Regions from separate parts of the Bradyrhizobium sp. USDA 4516 genome, predicted to be linked through region 2. Evidence: predicted binding sites of a transcription regulator. Region 2 holds the regulator's gene; the other holds the start of a gene.
The links. Region 2 encodes LexA, which represses DNA repair genes until DNA is damaged. Its sites were predicted from a motif close to TGTTCNNNNTGTGTTCNG; they were not measured.
Positions count from the first base shown of each region.

Region 1: a site for LexA is predicted at 2,688-2,705, ahead of ACVI1L_RS10770 (DNA recombination protein RmuC). Genes of this name have one in related genera too.

Region 1 covers NZ_JBSRXT010000001.1:2,305,142-2,312,915, reverse strand. The annotation lists gene ACVI1L_RS10775 (AmpG family muropeptide MFS transporter) at 1-1,251, opposite strand, end outside; gene ACVI1L_RS10770 (DNA recombination protein RmuC) at 1,439-2,656, opposite strand; gene def (peptide deformylase) at 2,827-3,354, shown strand; gene fmt (methionyl-tRNA formyltransferase) at 3,505-4,440, shown strand; gene truA (tRNA pseudouridine(38-40) synthase TruA) at 4,440-5,177, shown strand; gene dapE (succinyl-diaminopimelate desuccinylase) at 5,315-6,481, opposite strand; gene ACVI1L_RS10745 (DUF805 domain-containing protein) at 6,499-7,110, opposite strand; gene dapD (2,3,4,5-tetrahydropyridine-2,6-dicarboxylate N-succinyltransferase) at 7,352-7,774, opposite strand, start outside.
Region 2 covers NZ_JBSRXT010000001.1:7,757,164-7,764,937, reverse strand. The annotation lists gene ACVI1L_RS35795 (ComEC/Rec2 family competence protein) at 1-744, shown strand, start outside; gene ACVI1L_RS35790 (hypothetical protein) at 741-968, opposite strand; gene ACVI1L_RS35785 (hypothetical protein) at 1,114-1,542, opposite strand; gene lexA (transcriptional repressor LexA) at 1,799-2,503, opposite strand; gene ACVI1L_RS35775 (molybdopterin molybdotransferase MoeA) at 2,747-3,958, opposite strand; gene ACVI1L_RS35770 (HAD family hydrolase) at 3,978-4,610, opposite strand; gene ACVI1L_RS35765 (hypothetical protein) at 5,048-5,203, opposite strand; gene ACVI1L_RS35760 (serine hydroxymethyltransferase) at 5,291-6,562, opposite strand; ZMP/ZTP riboswitch at 6,599-6,684, opposite strand; gene ACVI1L_RS35755 (response regulator) at 6,770-7,432, opposite strand; gene ACVI1L_RS35750 (histidine kinase) at 7,429-7,774, opposite strand, start outside.

The DNA.
Region 1 (7,774 bases), 5.5 Mb from region 2:
CTTGGCGACATAACCGGCGCCTGACGACAGATAGGTGCGGCCGACCGCGGCGAGCGCCGTGAGCAGCGCGTACTGGGTCGCGGTGTGCAGCGGATTGCGGCACAGCGCCGACAAATAGGCGACGAAGATCACGGTGCCGATCGCGCTGGTGAAATTCTCCGCGGTGATCGCAAGCGCGAGCGCCCATTGATCGACGCCGACATGGGCGAGCCAGGAGAATGAGAGATTGGCGACCGCCTGCAGCACGCCGCCGATCCAGAGGCTGGTCGCGAGCGAATAGCGCCGCGCCACGAAGCCGCCGGCAAAGCCGCCGATCAGGGTCGCGGCAAGGCCGACGCCTTTCACGATCGCCGCGTAATCGACCTTGGAAAAGCCGATGTCGATCACGAACGGCGCGGTCATGGTGCCTGAAAACGCGTCGGTGAACTTGAACAGCACCACAAAGGCGAGCGCCGCGAAGGCGTCCTTGCGGCTGAGGAACTCGGAGAACGCGCCGAGCGCGGCATGTAGCACGCGTTCGGCCGCGTTCTGCGCATGCGTCGCCGCCTCCGCGCCCTTCGATTGCGTCGGCTCGGTCGCCGCAAGCGCGGTGACGATGCCGATCACGACCAGCGCGGCCATCACCACATAGCCCCACATCCAGGCCGACAGGCGCACGAGGCCAGCGGACTCGAAGCCGCTGACGATGAACAGCGCGCCTGCGGTCGAGACCAGCATGCCGACGCGGTAGGCCGCGACATAGGACGCCATGCCGGCGGCCTGCTCGCTTTCAGGCAGGCTTTCGACGCGGAAGGCATCGACCACGATGTCCTGCGTCGACGATGCGGTTGCGACCAGCAGCGCGGCGAAGGCCGCGAACCACGGCGATCGCGCCGGATCGGCCATCGCCAGCACCAGGATCGCCGCGATCAGCAGCAGCTGCGAGAACAGCAGCCAGCCGCGGCGGCGGCCGAACATCTGCGTGAACAGCGGAACATGCAGCGCGTCGACCAGCGGCGCCCAGAGGAATTTCAGCGTGTAGGGCGTGCCGATCAGCGCCAGCAGCCCGATGGTGCCGAGATCGACCCCGGCCTCCTTCATCCAGACCTGCAGCGTCGAGCCCGACAGTGCCAGCGGCAGCCCCGAGGAGAAGCCCAGCAGCAGCACGATCAGCACCCGCGGCTGCAGATACACCGCAAAACTGTCGCGCCACGAGGTGGCGGCGGGGGGATTCTTTTCCGACTGGGTCGCGGTCACTTCGGGCGCGGTCATGCCCCTCTGTTAGCAGATTCGACCGCAGCTGCCTTGGCTCCCTCTCCCCGCTCTTTCGCGGGGAGAGGGTTGGGGTGAGGGGCTTTCTCAGCGAATTATGCCGTGCGCAGTATGCGGAAGCTCCCCCTCACCCGAAATTCGCGCGATGCGCGAATTTCGACCTCTCCCCGCAAGCGGGGCGAGGTGGCTACTCCCCTGCCTGCAGCTTGCGCGGGGCGGGGAACAGGTCGGGGGCGGGCTTGACGAAGCGGGGGACCTCGATCGGGGTCTCGGACTTGCTGAAGTCGAGTTCCTCGATCCGGCCGGCGCGTTTCTCGATCTTGTCGGCGGAGATCAGGATCTGCCTGACGTCCTCGTTCACCTGGCCGAAATGGGTCTGCAGCTTGAGCACGCGCTCGCGCAGGCGGCCGAGGTCGTCGCCGAGATGCATCACCTCGTTGCGGATCTGGTCGGCGGCGTCGCGAATGCGGGCGTCCTTCAGGATCTGCTGCATCACCTGGATCGCCAGCATCAAGAGCGAGGGCGACACCAGCACGACGCGGGCACGATAGGCCTTCTGGATCACGTCGTCGAAGCCGTCATGGATCTCGGCATAGACCGATTCCGACGGCACGAACATCAGCGCGGTGTCCTGGGTCTCGCCCGGGATCAGGTACTTCTCCGCGATGTCGCTGACATGCTTCAGCACGTCGGCGCGCAGCCGCTGGCTGGCGAATTTGCGCTCCTCGTCGCTGCGCGCATCGTGCAGCGCGGTCATGGCCTCGAGCGGGAATTTCGCGTCGATGCAGAGCGGGCGCTGGTCGGGCAGAAACACCACGCAGTCCGGCCGCTTGCCCGACGTCAGCGTGTACTGGAACTCGAACGAGCCCTTCGGCATGCCGTCCTGGACGATCGCCTCCATCCGCGCCTGGCCGAAGGCGCCGCGCGATTGCTTGTTGGCGAGCACGTCGCGCAGCGTCGTCACCTGGGTGGTGAGCTCGTTGAGGTTCTTGTGGGCGTGGTCGATGATGCCGAGCCGCTCGTGCAGCACGCGCAGCGAATCCATCGTGTTGCGGGTCGATTGCTCCATCGACTGGCCGACCCGGTGGGTCACCGAATCGAGCCGCTCGTTGACGGCGCGGGCCATCTCGGCCTGGCGGCCGGCCAGTGCCTGCGCCATAGTATCAACCTTGGCATCGACCCGCCCGGAGGATTCGCTCTGGGCCCGGAGCATGTCGGCGAGGCGCTCCTCCAGCTCGTCGGCGCGGATGGCCTGGGCCATCGCGAGTTCCGCGCCGCGCCGGCTGGCGCGTGCGATCACCAGCGCAATGGCGAACAACAGGATCAGCGCCAGCGCCCCAAGGCCGATCAAGGCGTCGGAGACACGGACGGGAAGGTCGCCAATCGTGAGGAGAATCTCGTTCATGCCGGCAGTTGTAGCCGATTCGCGGCCCGGCGCGAACGAAGAGGGAACGCTTATGGGAAATGCATCCCTGATTTTCCGGGTTAATGCGGAGTGAAGAAACGTGGTTAACGTTGTCCTAACGGGTTCCTGAGCGCATTGACCCCATGAAGTCAGCAGCTTAAATCGCCGCCATGGCATTAAGAGAAATTATCATCCTGCCGGACAAGCAGTTGCGGCTGGTGTCGAAACCGATCGAGAAGGTGACGCCGGAGATCCGCAAGCTGGCCGACGACATGCTCGAGACCATGTATGACGCGCCCGGCATTGGGCTCGCGGCGATTCAGGTCGCGCAGCCGCTGCGGCTGATCACCATGGATCTCGCCAAGCGCGACGAGAACGGCGAGACCACGGCGAAGCCGCGCGTCTTCATCAATCCGGAGATCATTGCGCGTTCGGAAGAACTGTCGGTGTACGAAGAGGGCTGCCTGTCGATCCCCGAATATTACGAGGAGGTCGAGCGGCCGGCGCGGGTGCGCGTGCGATTCACCGATCTCGACGGCACGGTGCATGAGGAGGATGCGGAAGGACTCTACGCCACCTGCATCCAGCACGAAATCGATCATCTCAACGGCGTGCTGTTCGTGGATTATCTGTCGAAACTGAAGCGCGACCGCGTGTTCAAGAAATTCGAGAAGGCCGCCAAGCGCGCGGCGGAGTAGGCGCGGTCGCTTTCCCGGACGCGTCATGGCCGGGCTTGACCCGGCCATCCACGTCTTGCTTCGCTGTCGCCGAAAACGTGGATGCCCGGGGCTTCTTGTGCGAAGACGCGCTTCGCGCTTAAGCACTCCAACTGCTACCGAGCCTGTTTAATGCCTCTCCGCCTGATCTTCATGGGCACGCCCGATTTCGCGGTGCCGACGCTGCTGGAGCTCGTAGCCCATGGCCATGAGGTCGTGGCGGTCTACACCCGCGCGCCGAAGCCGGGCGGGCGACGCGGCCTGCAGCTGCGGCCGACGCCGGTCGAGCAGGAGGCGCGCCGCCTCGGCATTCCCGTGCTGACGCCGAAGACCCTCAAAACGCCGGAAGCACTCGAGGAGTTTCGCGCGCATGACGCAGACGCCGCCGTCGTCGTCGCCTATGGCATGATCCTGCCGCAGGCCATTCTCGACGCGCCGAAGCTCGGCTGCTTCAACCTGCATGCCTCGTTGCTGCCGCGCTGGCGCGGCGCCGCGCCGATCAACCGCGCCATCATGGCGGGCGATGCCGAGAGCGGCGTGATGGTGATGAAGATGGATGTCGGCCTCGACACCGGCGACGTCGCGATGGCCGAGCGGTTGCCGATCACGGACAGTATGACGGCATCCGATCTGCACGACGCGCTGGCGCCGCTCGGTGCCGACCTGATGGTGCGCGCGATGGCGGCGCTCGGGCGCGGCGGCTTGCAACTGACGAAGCAGAGCGCGGACGGCGTCACCTATGCGGCCAAGATCGAGAAGGCCGAGGCGCGGATCGACTGGACACAGCCGGCGCATATGGTGCTGCGGCACATTCACGGGCTCTCGCCGTTTCCCGGCGCCTGGTGCGAGCTTGCCGGCGAAGGCGAGCCGGTGCGGCTGAAGATCCTGCGCTGCGAGCTGGCGAAAGGCTCGGGCGCACCGGGCGCTGTGCTCGACGACAACTTCGCGATCGCCTGCGGCGACGGCGCGATCCGGATCCTCGAACTGCAGCGCGCCGGCAAGGCGCCGATGAAGGCAGCGGATTTCTTGCGCGGCACGCCGTTGAAGCCGCCTGCGCGGCTCGGCTGATGCCCCGCTACAAGCTCACCATCGAATATGACGGCACGCCGTTCTCCGGCTGGCAGATCCAGGACACCGCGCCGACCGTGCAGGGCGCGCTGGAGGCGGCGGTCAAGGCGATCTGCGGCGAGGACGTGCGCGTCCACGGCGCAGGGCGTACCGATGCCGGAGTGCATGCGCGCGGCCAGGTCGCGCATTGCGACATCGCCAAGCATTTTCCGCCCGGCCGCTTTCGCGACGGGCTGAATGCGCATCTGCGGCCCAATCCGATCGGCGTGCTCGCGGCTGACATCGTGCCCGACGATTTCGAGGCGCGGTTCTCCGCGACCAGGCGGCACTATCTCTATCGCATCACCAACACGCGCGCGAACCTCGCGCTCGACATCGGCCGCGTCTGGCGCGTGCCGCGCGCGCTCGATGCTGACGCGATGCACGCCGCCGCGCAGCGCCTGCTCGGCAAGCACGATTTCACCACCTTCCGCGACACCGAGTGCCAGGCCAAATCGCCGGAGAAGACGCTCGATCAGCTCGACGTCACCCGTGATGGCGCCGCCATCAACATCGTGACGTCGGCGCGCTCGTTCCTGCACAGCCAGGTGCGCTCGATGGTGGGCTCGCTGGTCTGGGTCGGCGAGGGTCGCTGGAGCGCCGACGATCTTGCCGGTGCGCTCGCCGCCCGCAACCGCGCCGCCTGCGGCCCCGTGGCGCCGCCGGACGGGCTCTACCTGATGCGGGTGGATTACTAGGCGGTGTGAATGATCTTGTAGGGTGTGAGCCTACCCGAAATACCACGCTGTATCTGGTGCAGGTGGATGACTGGTAGCCCCAACCCCTACTGTGCATGGGGTTGTTTTCGATGTTTTTGTCCAGCCGGGCGGCTGGCCTACTCGAAATATCGCTCCAGCACGCCGCGATAGATCTTCGTCAGCTTCTCCAGATCAGCCACCGGCGTGCGCTCGTCGACCTGGTGCATGGTCTGACCGACCAGGCCGAATTCGATCACCGGGCAATAGCTCGAGATGAAGCGCGCATCCGAGGTGCCGCCGGAGGTCGATAGCTCCGGCCTGCGGCCGGTGACCTCCTCGATCGCGGCGACCGCGAGGTCGGTGAACGGGCCGGGCTGGGTGACGAACACGTTCGAGTTCGAGGGTTGCCAATCGATATGGGCGCGGATCCGATTGCCGCAGGCTTTCGCCAGCCGCTCATCGACGATCTGCCGCAGGCTCTCCTGGGTGTGGTTGTCGTTGTAGCGGATGTTGAACTTCGCCCGTGCCTGGCCGGGGATCACGTTGGTCGCGGTGTTGCCGACATCGACGGTGGTGAATTCGAGGTTGCTGGCCTGGAACTGCGCGCTGCCGTGATCGAGCGGCTCGTCGCTCAGCGCCACGATCAGCCGCGAGATATCAGGCACCGGATTGGAGGCGCGGTGCGGATAGGCGACGTGGCCCTGCACGCCCTCGACGACCAGCGTGCCGGACTGCGAGCCGCGCCGGCCGATCTTGATCATGTCGCCCAGCACCTCGACATTCGAGGGCTCGCCGAGCACGCAATGATCGAATGTCTCGCCACGCTCGGCGCACCATTTCAACAGCTTGACGGTGCCGTTGATCGAGACGTCTTCCTCATCGCCGGTGATCAGGAAGGAGATCGAGCCGTTGCCATTCTCTTGTGGCTTGCCGCCGTGGTCCTGCAGATATTGCAGCACCGCGGCGACGCTGCAGGCGATACCGCCCTTCATGTCGACGGCGCCGCGGCCATAGAGATAACCGTCCTTCACCTCGCCGGAGAACGCGCCGAGCGTCCACGCGGCTTCATCGCCAGGCGGCACGACGTCGGTGTGGCCGGCGAAGGTGATATGCGGCGCCGAGGTGCCGATGCGCGCATAGAGGTTGTCGATATCGGCGGTGCCGGGCTCGGAGAAGGTCACGCGGTGGACTTCGAAGCCTGCGGCTTTCAGCAGGTTTTCGAGCACGCCAAGCGCGCCGGCGTCGGCCGGGGTGACGGAGGGGCAGCGAACGAGATCGCGGGTAATCGAGACGGCATCACTCATGCGCCTCGCTTAACACGTCACACGGCGGGTGGACCAGCTTTGTGCGGCACGATATCGAGCTCGCTCTGCTGATCCCAGCCGCGCGCGGAGCGCGACCCGCTGTCGCGGCCTTGCCGCACATGGGTTTTCCCAAGCGGATTGGGGCCGTAGCGATTGGGGTAGCTGGTGCCGCGCAGAAAGGCGAGCTCGACGAAGCCCCAGACGTAAAGCACGAAGACGATCAGGCCCGCGGCCGTCACCCAATAGGATTCATCGGAGAGCCGGTCCGAGAACTGGCTCATGAGACCCGGGATCGCGAAGAACGGGACCATCCACCAGCCGCTCTTGTCGCGGTCGTGCAGGCGCTTGATCGAGACCGCGACATAGACCCAAACGAACAAGAACGTTCCGCAGGCCTTGACCAGCAATGCCGGCAATCCGGCCCAGCTCAGCGATTTGTAGCTGTCGGGGTCGAAGGCCCGGAAGATGTCGTCGACATTGAAGCTGAACCCGTTCTTGCCGCCGAGGCCGGCCGAGACCGCCAGCAAAGCCAGGAACATCATCCAGCAGACGATGATCAGCCCTGCGAGCCAGAATTTGGCCCGGTTGACGCGGCCCTTGAAGCCGAACAGGTAATTGGCCCAGTCCATGAAAATAAGCTCCGGGCTGCGGCAATTCTTCGCGGCCCGGAGATATGTCGGCGTCGGATCGAAATTGGTTCGATCAGTCCAGACCCGTCGTCCTGAGGTGCGAGCCTTGCGGCGCAATTGCGCCGCTGGGCGAGCCTCGAAGGATGCACGGCCCCGCTGGTGGCCGTCGACCCTTCGAGACGCCTGCTTCGCAGGCTCCTCAGGGTGACGGTGATGGACTGATCTCGCGGCGAAAAAGCGATCAATCCCGCAGCAGCTCGTTGATGCTGGTCTTGGCGCGGGTGCGCTCGTCGACCCGCTTGACGATCACGGCGCAGGCGGTGGCAGGTCCCGGCTGGCCGTTCTTCAGCGGCTTGGCCGGCAGGGTGCCGGGCACCACGACGGCATATTCCGGGACCTCGCCGACGAAGATTTCGCCGGTCTCGCGGTCGACGATCTTGGTCGAGGCGCCGAGGAACACGCCCATCGACAGCACCGCGCCCTTGCGCACGATCACGCCCTCGGCGACCTCCGAGCGCGCGCCGATGAAGCAGTCGTCCTCGACGATCACGGGCTCGGCCTGCAGCGGCTCGAGCACGCCGCCGATGCCGACGCCGCCGGAGATGTGCACGCGCTTGCCGATCTGGGCGCAGGAGCCGACCGTCGACCAGGTGTCGATCATGGT
Region 2 (7,774 bases):
GGTCTTGGCATCGACTGGATGATCCTGGTGACGCAATGGGTCGCCGCACTCCCGGGCGCGGTCGGCCGCATGGCGGCGTTCGGCATCGGGCCGCTGATCGCAGCGAGCGCCGGCATCATCCTGCTCGGGCTGCTGCGCACGCCGCTGCGCTGGTCAGGTGCGGTGCTGCTGCTGGTGGCCTCGGTCTGGGCGCTCAGGGTGCCGCAGCCGGACGTGCTGATCTCGGGCGACGGCCGCAATGTCGCGGTGCGTGGCGGTGATGGACGGCTGCATCTGATGCAGAGCGCCAAGGATGCATTTTTGGTCAAGGAGTGGCTGGCGGCGGACGCCGACGCGCGCACCGCCACCGATGCGTCGCTCGGCGAGGGCGTCTCGTGCGATGCCGGCGGCTGCGTGACCCAGGGACCCGGCGGCGCCTTCGTCGCGCTGGCGACCCGGCCGGAGGCGCTGGCGGACGACTGCGAGCGCGCAGCCCTGATCGTGACGGCGCGGCCGGCGCCGCAGGGCTGCGCGGCATCGGTGATCGATGCCGAGCGGCTGCGCCGCCACGGCGCGCTGGTGCTGCGAAGGATCAGGGACGGCTACGCCGTCGATGCGGTCAAGCCCGGCGGGATCGACCGGCCGTGGTCGCCGGCGGTTCCCGGCGACGGCGAGAGCGAAACGACGCTGCGCGCGCCCGCCGCCGCGCCGCGGCCTGCGGTGGATGCGACGCCGGCCGAGACCGATCTGCAGGGTGATGATTAGCCGTGGTCCGGCGAGGGGCCGCTCGGCAGCTCGAACAGGCCGAGATGGTATTCGTCGGAGTCGGGGCCGGCGTCGGGCTTCTTGACGAGGGTGAAGGAAGCCTCGGGAAATTGCTCCCAGACTTTCAGGTCGTCGGCCGTTACCGTCAGCCAACCGAACCGGAACATGTAGCGGCCCGGTTCCGTGACGCGTCCAGCCTTTTGCCATGTGACCTTATCGACCACCGCGCACGTCCTCCGTGCCCGATGATGCGCCAAGGTGCCGGCCGACGCAAATCTCCTTCAGCGCCCCGGAAGCGGGAGTCCGGGGTCGCCCGAAATTGCTTAGGTCATCCGCCGCCGAACAGCTCATTCCGCGGCGACGATGCGCTCAACCCAAAAACAGGGTTGCGAATGCGGAGGGCCGCCGCTCCACAACCTTCGGCTTCTGCTCGACCGGCGGATGCAGCGCCGGCAATTGCAGCACGCTGACGCGCTGTCCCTCGACCAGCTGGGTCACCAGCACATGGCTGCCGTCGGGGAATTCGACCGCGTCATGATGCCGATCAGGCACGTCGGGCTCGACTTCGTTGAACACGCCGACGCGATAGTTCAGCGTCTTGGTCCAGATCCAGCGGCTGTCGTAGCGAACGTTCTCGGCGAAAGCGAGCTCGGTGCCCGGCAGCATGCAGACCGCGACAGTGGGGTCATTCTCCGAAGCAAAGCCGCGGGTCGACGTGCCGCGGAACGTCGTCGTGATCAGCGTCTCTCCGACAATGGCGGGGCGCGATGCCACGGCGTGCAGACTATAGTCACACATCGGATGGCTCCTCATTTCGAGGTAGCGACCCGTGCCTCTCCTTGAGGCATTAGGGCCTCTACCAGAGTGGACGATAGCGAACGAGCGTCTGCTCGTTTCTGGGCGATTGTACGACTGGTCCGAGATCGCTCCGATCACAAACACGCGACGCTGCGCGAGAGGTATCGGAGCGCATCGGGCAGGCCGTACGCTACACTATCATGCAAGGAACGATCCGACGTGTTGCTCGTTCCCGGCCGCCGCAAGTATTTGCAATTCAGTATTTGCGATAAAGGCCGATCAGCTTGCCCTGGATGCGGACCCGGTTCGGCGGCAGGATGCGCACTTCATAGGCGGTGTTGGCCGGCTCGAGCGCGATCGATGCGCCGCGGCGGCGGAAGCGCTTCAGGGTGGCTTCCTCCTCGTCGATCAGCGCCACCACGATGTCGCCGGTATTGGCGACGTCGTTGCGCTGGATCAGCGCCATGTCGCCGTCGAGGATACCGGCATCGACCATCGAGTCGCCGCGCACCTCGAGCGCATAGTGCTCGCCGGCACCGAGCATGTCGGGCGGCACGCTGATGGTGTGGCTGCGGGTCTGCAGCGCCTCGATCGGCGTACCGGCGGCGATCCGGCCCATCACGGGGACCGCGACCGGACGGTTGCCGTCGTCCTCGGCAATCGGCGGCGTGCTGGCGCGCCGGCCGAGGGTGCCTTCGATGACGCTGGGCGTGAAGCCGCGGCGGCCGTTGCCGCCGCCGGCCGAGAGTTCGGGCAGCTTGATGACCTCGATGGCGCGGGCGCGGTTCGGCAGGCGGCGGATGAAACCGCGTTCCTCCAGCGCAGTGATCAGGCGGTGGATACCGGACTTCGAGCGCAGGTCGAGCGCATCCTTCATCTCGTCGAAGGAGGGCGGTACGCCGGCCTCTTTCAGACGTTCATTGATGAAACGCAGTAGTTCGTACTGTTTGCGCGTGAGCATCTCGAGTATTCCCCCGGTTGATAGCGTCGTTCGATTCCGAGACTCTTCTGGTGGGGCCTGCAGGCCGGGCCTGACCTCAGGAGCATGTGCTCGATGCACCTGCTTCCACGCGGCTTCCCGATTGTAGACACCAGTACTCGAAACAAATCATGAACGGACACTATATGTTCGATATGTGTTCCGCAACCACTTAATTTCCGGTGAACGCGTCGGGCAACGCACAATCGGCGGGGCGCGAAAACCCTATTCGGGCAGTGTCAGAATCTCGCATTCGCTGCCCTTGACGGCAGCTGCCGCAAACGGCGGACGCACGAGAAGTGCCCGTGCCGCAGCGAGATTCCCGAGCAGCGACGAGTCCTGCTGCGTCACCGGCGTTGCGATCAGCGTGCCGTCCTCGCGCGCTTCGAGCCGCGCACGCAGATAGTCCTCGCGCTGGTCGTTGGCGGCGAGGTCGCGGCCGAGCAGGGCGCTCGCGCGGCGATGATGAATCACTTTCCGGCCGCTCAGCGCCCGAATCAACGGCACCAGGAACAGGAAGGCGCAGACATAGGACGACACCGGATTGCCGGGCAGACCGATCACCCGCATCGCGCCGAGCCGGCCATGCATCATCGGCTTGCCGGGCCGCATCGCAATCCGCCAGAACGCCATCTCGACGCCCTCGGCTTCCAGCGACCGCTTGACGAGATCGTGGTCGCCGACCGAGGCGCCGCCTGTCGTGATGAGGACATCGGCGCCGGCCTCGCGTGCCCGGCGGATGCCCGCCGTGGTCGCCTCTACCGTGTCGGCGGCAACGCCGAGGTCGAGGGTCTCGGCGCCTTCGGCGCGCGCCAGCGCCCGCAGCGCGTAGCCGTTGGAATAGACGATCTGGCCGGGACCGGGCTGCGAGCCCGGCATCACCAGCTCGTCGCCGGTCGCCAGCACCGCGACCTTCGGGCGGCGGCGCACCGCAAGTTCCGGATAGTTCATGGCGGCCGCCAGCGACAGCGCGCGGTCGGACAGGCGGCTGCCGCCGGCGAGCAGCACCTCGCCCTCACGGAAGTCGACCCCGGCCGGGCGGATGTGCCGCCCGACGCTGGCGGCCTCCGAGATCGTGATGTGGTCGCCGTCGACGGCGGTGTCTTCCTGGATGATCACAGCGTCGGCGCCATTGGGGATCACGCCGCCGGTGAAGATCCGCACCGCCTCGCCGGCGCCGACCGTCCGCTCGAACGGCCGTCCGGCGGCGACTTCGCCGATCACCTTGAGCCGGGCCTTTAGATCGGCCGCATCGGCGGCGCGCACTGCATAGCCGTCCATCGCCGACATCGGCTGCGGCGGCTGGGTGCGGAGCGCCGCGAGGTCGTGCGCAAGCGTGCGGTGGTAGGCGGCATCGAGCGCGACCATCTCCTCCGGCAGCGGTTCGGCGCCGGCGAGGACGGCGGACAGGGCATCGGCAACCGGCATCAGGGCCACGCTCAGAGCTCCTCAATTCCTAAGTTTCAATACCAAGTGCGGTCAAAGCCCTTGCCACGTCATCCGTCGACGTCACGTGGATAGCATGAAGGCCGCGCGCCCGCGCACCTTCGATATTGGCGGCCAGGTCGTCGAAAAACAGGATCTGCGACGCCGGCACGCCGATGGCTTTTACCACATGATCATAGGCCTCGGCGTCGGGTTTGCGGAAGCCGATGCTCGAGGACAGGAAGACGTTGCGGAAATGGCTGAGCAGCTCGGCGTGCGTGACCGAGAAATGCGCGACATGGGCCGGATTGGTGTTGGAGAAGGCGTAGAGCGGCATCCGCTTGGCGGCCGCCGCGAGCAGCGGGGCGATGCCCGGCATCTCGCCGGTGAAGATCGCGTTCCAGCCTTCGAGGAACTGGGCGTCCGTGATGTTGATGCCGAGCGTTTGGCGCAGGCTTTCGAAGAACGCTGTGTCGTCGATCCGGCCGATCTCGTGATGCTTGAAACTGTCGTCGACGACAAAGCGCGTGGCGAGCTCGGCAGGCGCACAGCCGGCATGCTGCGCCCAGCGCGCCATCACCCTGTCAAAGTTGATGTCGAGCACGACGCGGCCGATATCGAACAGCAGCACGTCGACGGAGTTGGGAGTGAATTGCGAGGTCATTGCATGAAACCGTGTACGAGAATGGCGGCCAGGCGGCAATGTCCTCGATTTCAGTGACCGGTGTGTGGATTGTACGTGGCGTTGCATTCATCGCGAGACTGTTCCCGCGCACACCACCGTCGTCCCGGCGAAGGCCGGACCCATAACCACCGCATTTGATCAGGAACGGGATCGTGGCCGCAGCGTCGCGCAACAATTGAGATTTGGGGTAATGGGTCCCGGCCTTCGCCGGGACGACGGCGGGTGTCGTCGCTTGTGCGTCAAACATCCGTATTCTCGCGACATGATCTGTCCGAGCCTTGCTCTTCGTTTCACCCTATATTTTTGCTACGGGGCTTGGCTTGCCGCGTCGGGCAACTCAGTGGCACGCGCGCGCGCTTTCAGGGTACCAAGCGACTTGATGCCTGCCGGCGGCTTGGTGCCCGCCGGCGTCGCTCTCACAGCCTGGACAGTGCCAGGCCGAGGTAACCGATCAGCGCACCGGTGCTGAGAATGATGACGACGAGCGCCTGTTCCGAGCGTGCTTGCAAGGTTTTCCGGGTCACGGCGGGGACGCTCCGTCTTTCGAGATCATGCGGTCCAACGAACAGCATCGATTTCCGTTCCGGTCCTTCCCCTGGGAACCTTCACGACCTGCCGAGTGACGCGACGGACGCGGAACAGGAACGCGGCTCGGCCGCCTATGAGGACGGCGCGATCCCCGGAACGGGGAAGGCGCGGCACATCTCGACGCTGTTCGACCTCAGTCGCTTGACGACCTCTGCATCTCCCTTCGACCGGAGGGACTCCGCAATGAGTTCGGCGATGAGGCGCATTTCGGGCTCGCCCATGCCGCGCGTGGTCGCCGCCGGCGTCCCGAGGCGAATGCCGCTCGGCTTGAGCGGCGGACGCGGATCGTCGGGAATGATCTGCTTGTTTGCGGTGATCCCGACGGCGTCGAGGATGTTCTCGGCCGCGCCGCCGTCCACGCCGACGCTGGCCACCGTATCCACAACCATCATGTGATTATCGGTTCCGCCGGTGATCAACGTCATGCCGCGTTCCATCAACGCTTCGGCCAGGACCTTCGCGTTGCGCATGACCAGTCTTGCATAGGCCTGAAAATCGGACGTCGATGCCTTCTTCAGCGTGACCGCGGTTCCGGCCACAACGTTCATGTGCGGACCTCCCTGCAATCCCGGGAACACCGACGCGTCGACCTTGCCGGCGAACTCCCGGCGACAAAGAACGATGCCGCCACGCGGCCCGCGAAGCGTCTTGTGCGATGTCGTCGTCATCACGTCGAAACCCGCATCGAGCGGATTGCGCAAGGCGTTGCCGGCGATCAGGCCGCCGTAATGGCTGACGTCGGCCATGGTCAGTGCACCCACTTCATCGGCGATGCTCTTGAAGGACGCATAATCCAGATCGCGCGGATAAGAGCTGTAGCCGCACAGCACCAGCTTCGGGCGGACGTGCCGGGCCATGGCGCGGAGCTCATCGAAATCGATGGCGCCGCCGTTTGACGGCTGCGTCTTGTAGCGGGCGAAGTTGAAGAGCCGCCCCATGTGCGACACCGGCGCGCCATGAGTGAGATGGCCGCCGTGTGACAGGTCCATCGCCAATATCGTATCGCCGGGCTGCAGCAGGCCGAGATACACGGCCTGGTTCATTGGCGACCCGGACAGAGGCTGAACGTTGGCATGTTCGGCGCGAAACAGCGCGCAAGCGCGCTGGCGGGCAAGGTTCTCTATCTGGTCGGTAAATTCCTGGCCGCCGTAATAGCGGCGTCCCGGATAACCTTCGGAATACTTGTTGGTGAACACCGATCCCAGCAGCTCGAGCACCTCGGGGTAGGTGTAGTTCTCCGATGGAATCAGCTCGACGCCGTCTTGCTGGCGGCGCTCTTCGCCCTCGAGCGCAAGGGCAACTTCCGAATCGTTGAGATGGAGTTCATTGCGGAATGACGGCATGGTGCGGGCTCCCTAAGACGCTGGATCATCAGCTGAACGGGTTGCCCAGGCGAACGGCGTTGGAACCCTTCGCGCTTCACCGTGGTCAATTCCACGTAAGCTCGCCAGTCGCGCGAGGGGCGAATGAGCCTGCGAAGCTCATCGCGAGCAGAGGCTATCCAATCTCAGGCGGGCTCGCAAGGGTTCGTCGCTGCCGCCGACGCGGGCTCAGCGTTCGCCGAGATCGAGCTGCGTCAGGATGCCTTGCCGCAGCGCGAGGCGGACCAACTCGATATCGGTGCCGACGCCGAGCTTGTCCTTGATCAGGGAATGGAGGTTCGCGACCGTCTTGGGACTGAGGTGCAGCGCCTCGGCGATCTCCTCGGTGGTGTTTTCCGCGAGCAGCATGCGCAGCACCTCGAATTCCCGCGCGGTCAGGAGGTCGGCCGCCTTGGTCTCGCCGGCAAGGTGGCTAAGCGCGAGCTCGTGGTCGATATCCGGGCTGATCGCGATCTTGCCCGACAGCGCATCCATCACGGCGTGCACCAGCGTCTCCGGCGGGCTGGTCTTGGTGACATAGCCGCTCGCGCCGGCGCGGATCGCCTGCACGGCAAAGGCCGCGCTCTGGTGCATGGTGAACACCAGGATTTTTGCGCGCCTGTCCCACTGCCGGAGGCGGCGGATGGCCTCGATGCCGCCGATGCCGGGCATCGACAGGTCCATGATGACGAGGTCGGGCCCGGTCTCTTTGTAGAGGCGGTAGGCCTCGACGCCGTCGGAGGCTTCGGCGACGACGCAGAGGCCCGGCTGCTTCTGCAGCATCGCCCGGTAGCCCTCCCGGACGACGGCGTGGTCGTCGACCAGCATGATGGTGCGCGCCGCGTGGCTCATGCCGCGCGCTCCACCGGTGCGGCCGCTCGGCTAACTGCGACGGGAACGATGACGCGGAGCGAGGAGCCGCTGGGCTGTCCAGTCTCGAAGCTGAGCCGCCCGCCCAGCGCGGCGACCCGTTCGCGCATGCCGAGCAGGCCGAGGCCGGACCTGAGCTGGGGATCGCCTTTGGGATCGGGATCGCCGGGCTGGCCGTCATCCTCGATCGCGAGCACGATCGCGCTGTCGCCGCCGCCAGGCGGCGCCTCGCGCATCTCGAGCCGCAGCATGACGCGCGTGGCGCCGGCATGCTTGGCGGCGTTGGTGAGCGCCTCCTGCACGATGCGGTAGAGATTGGCGCTG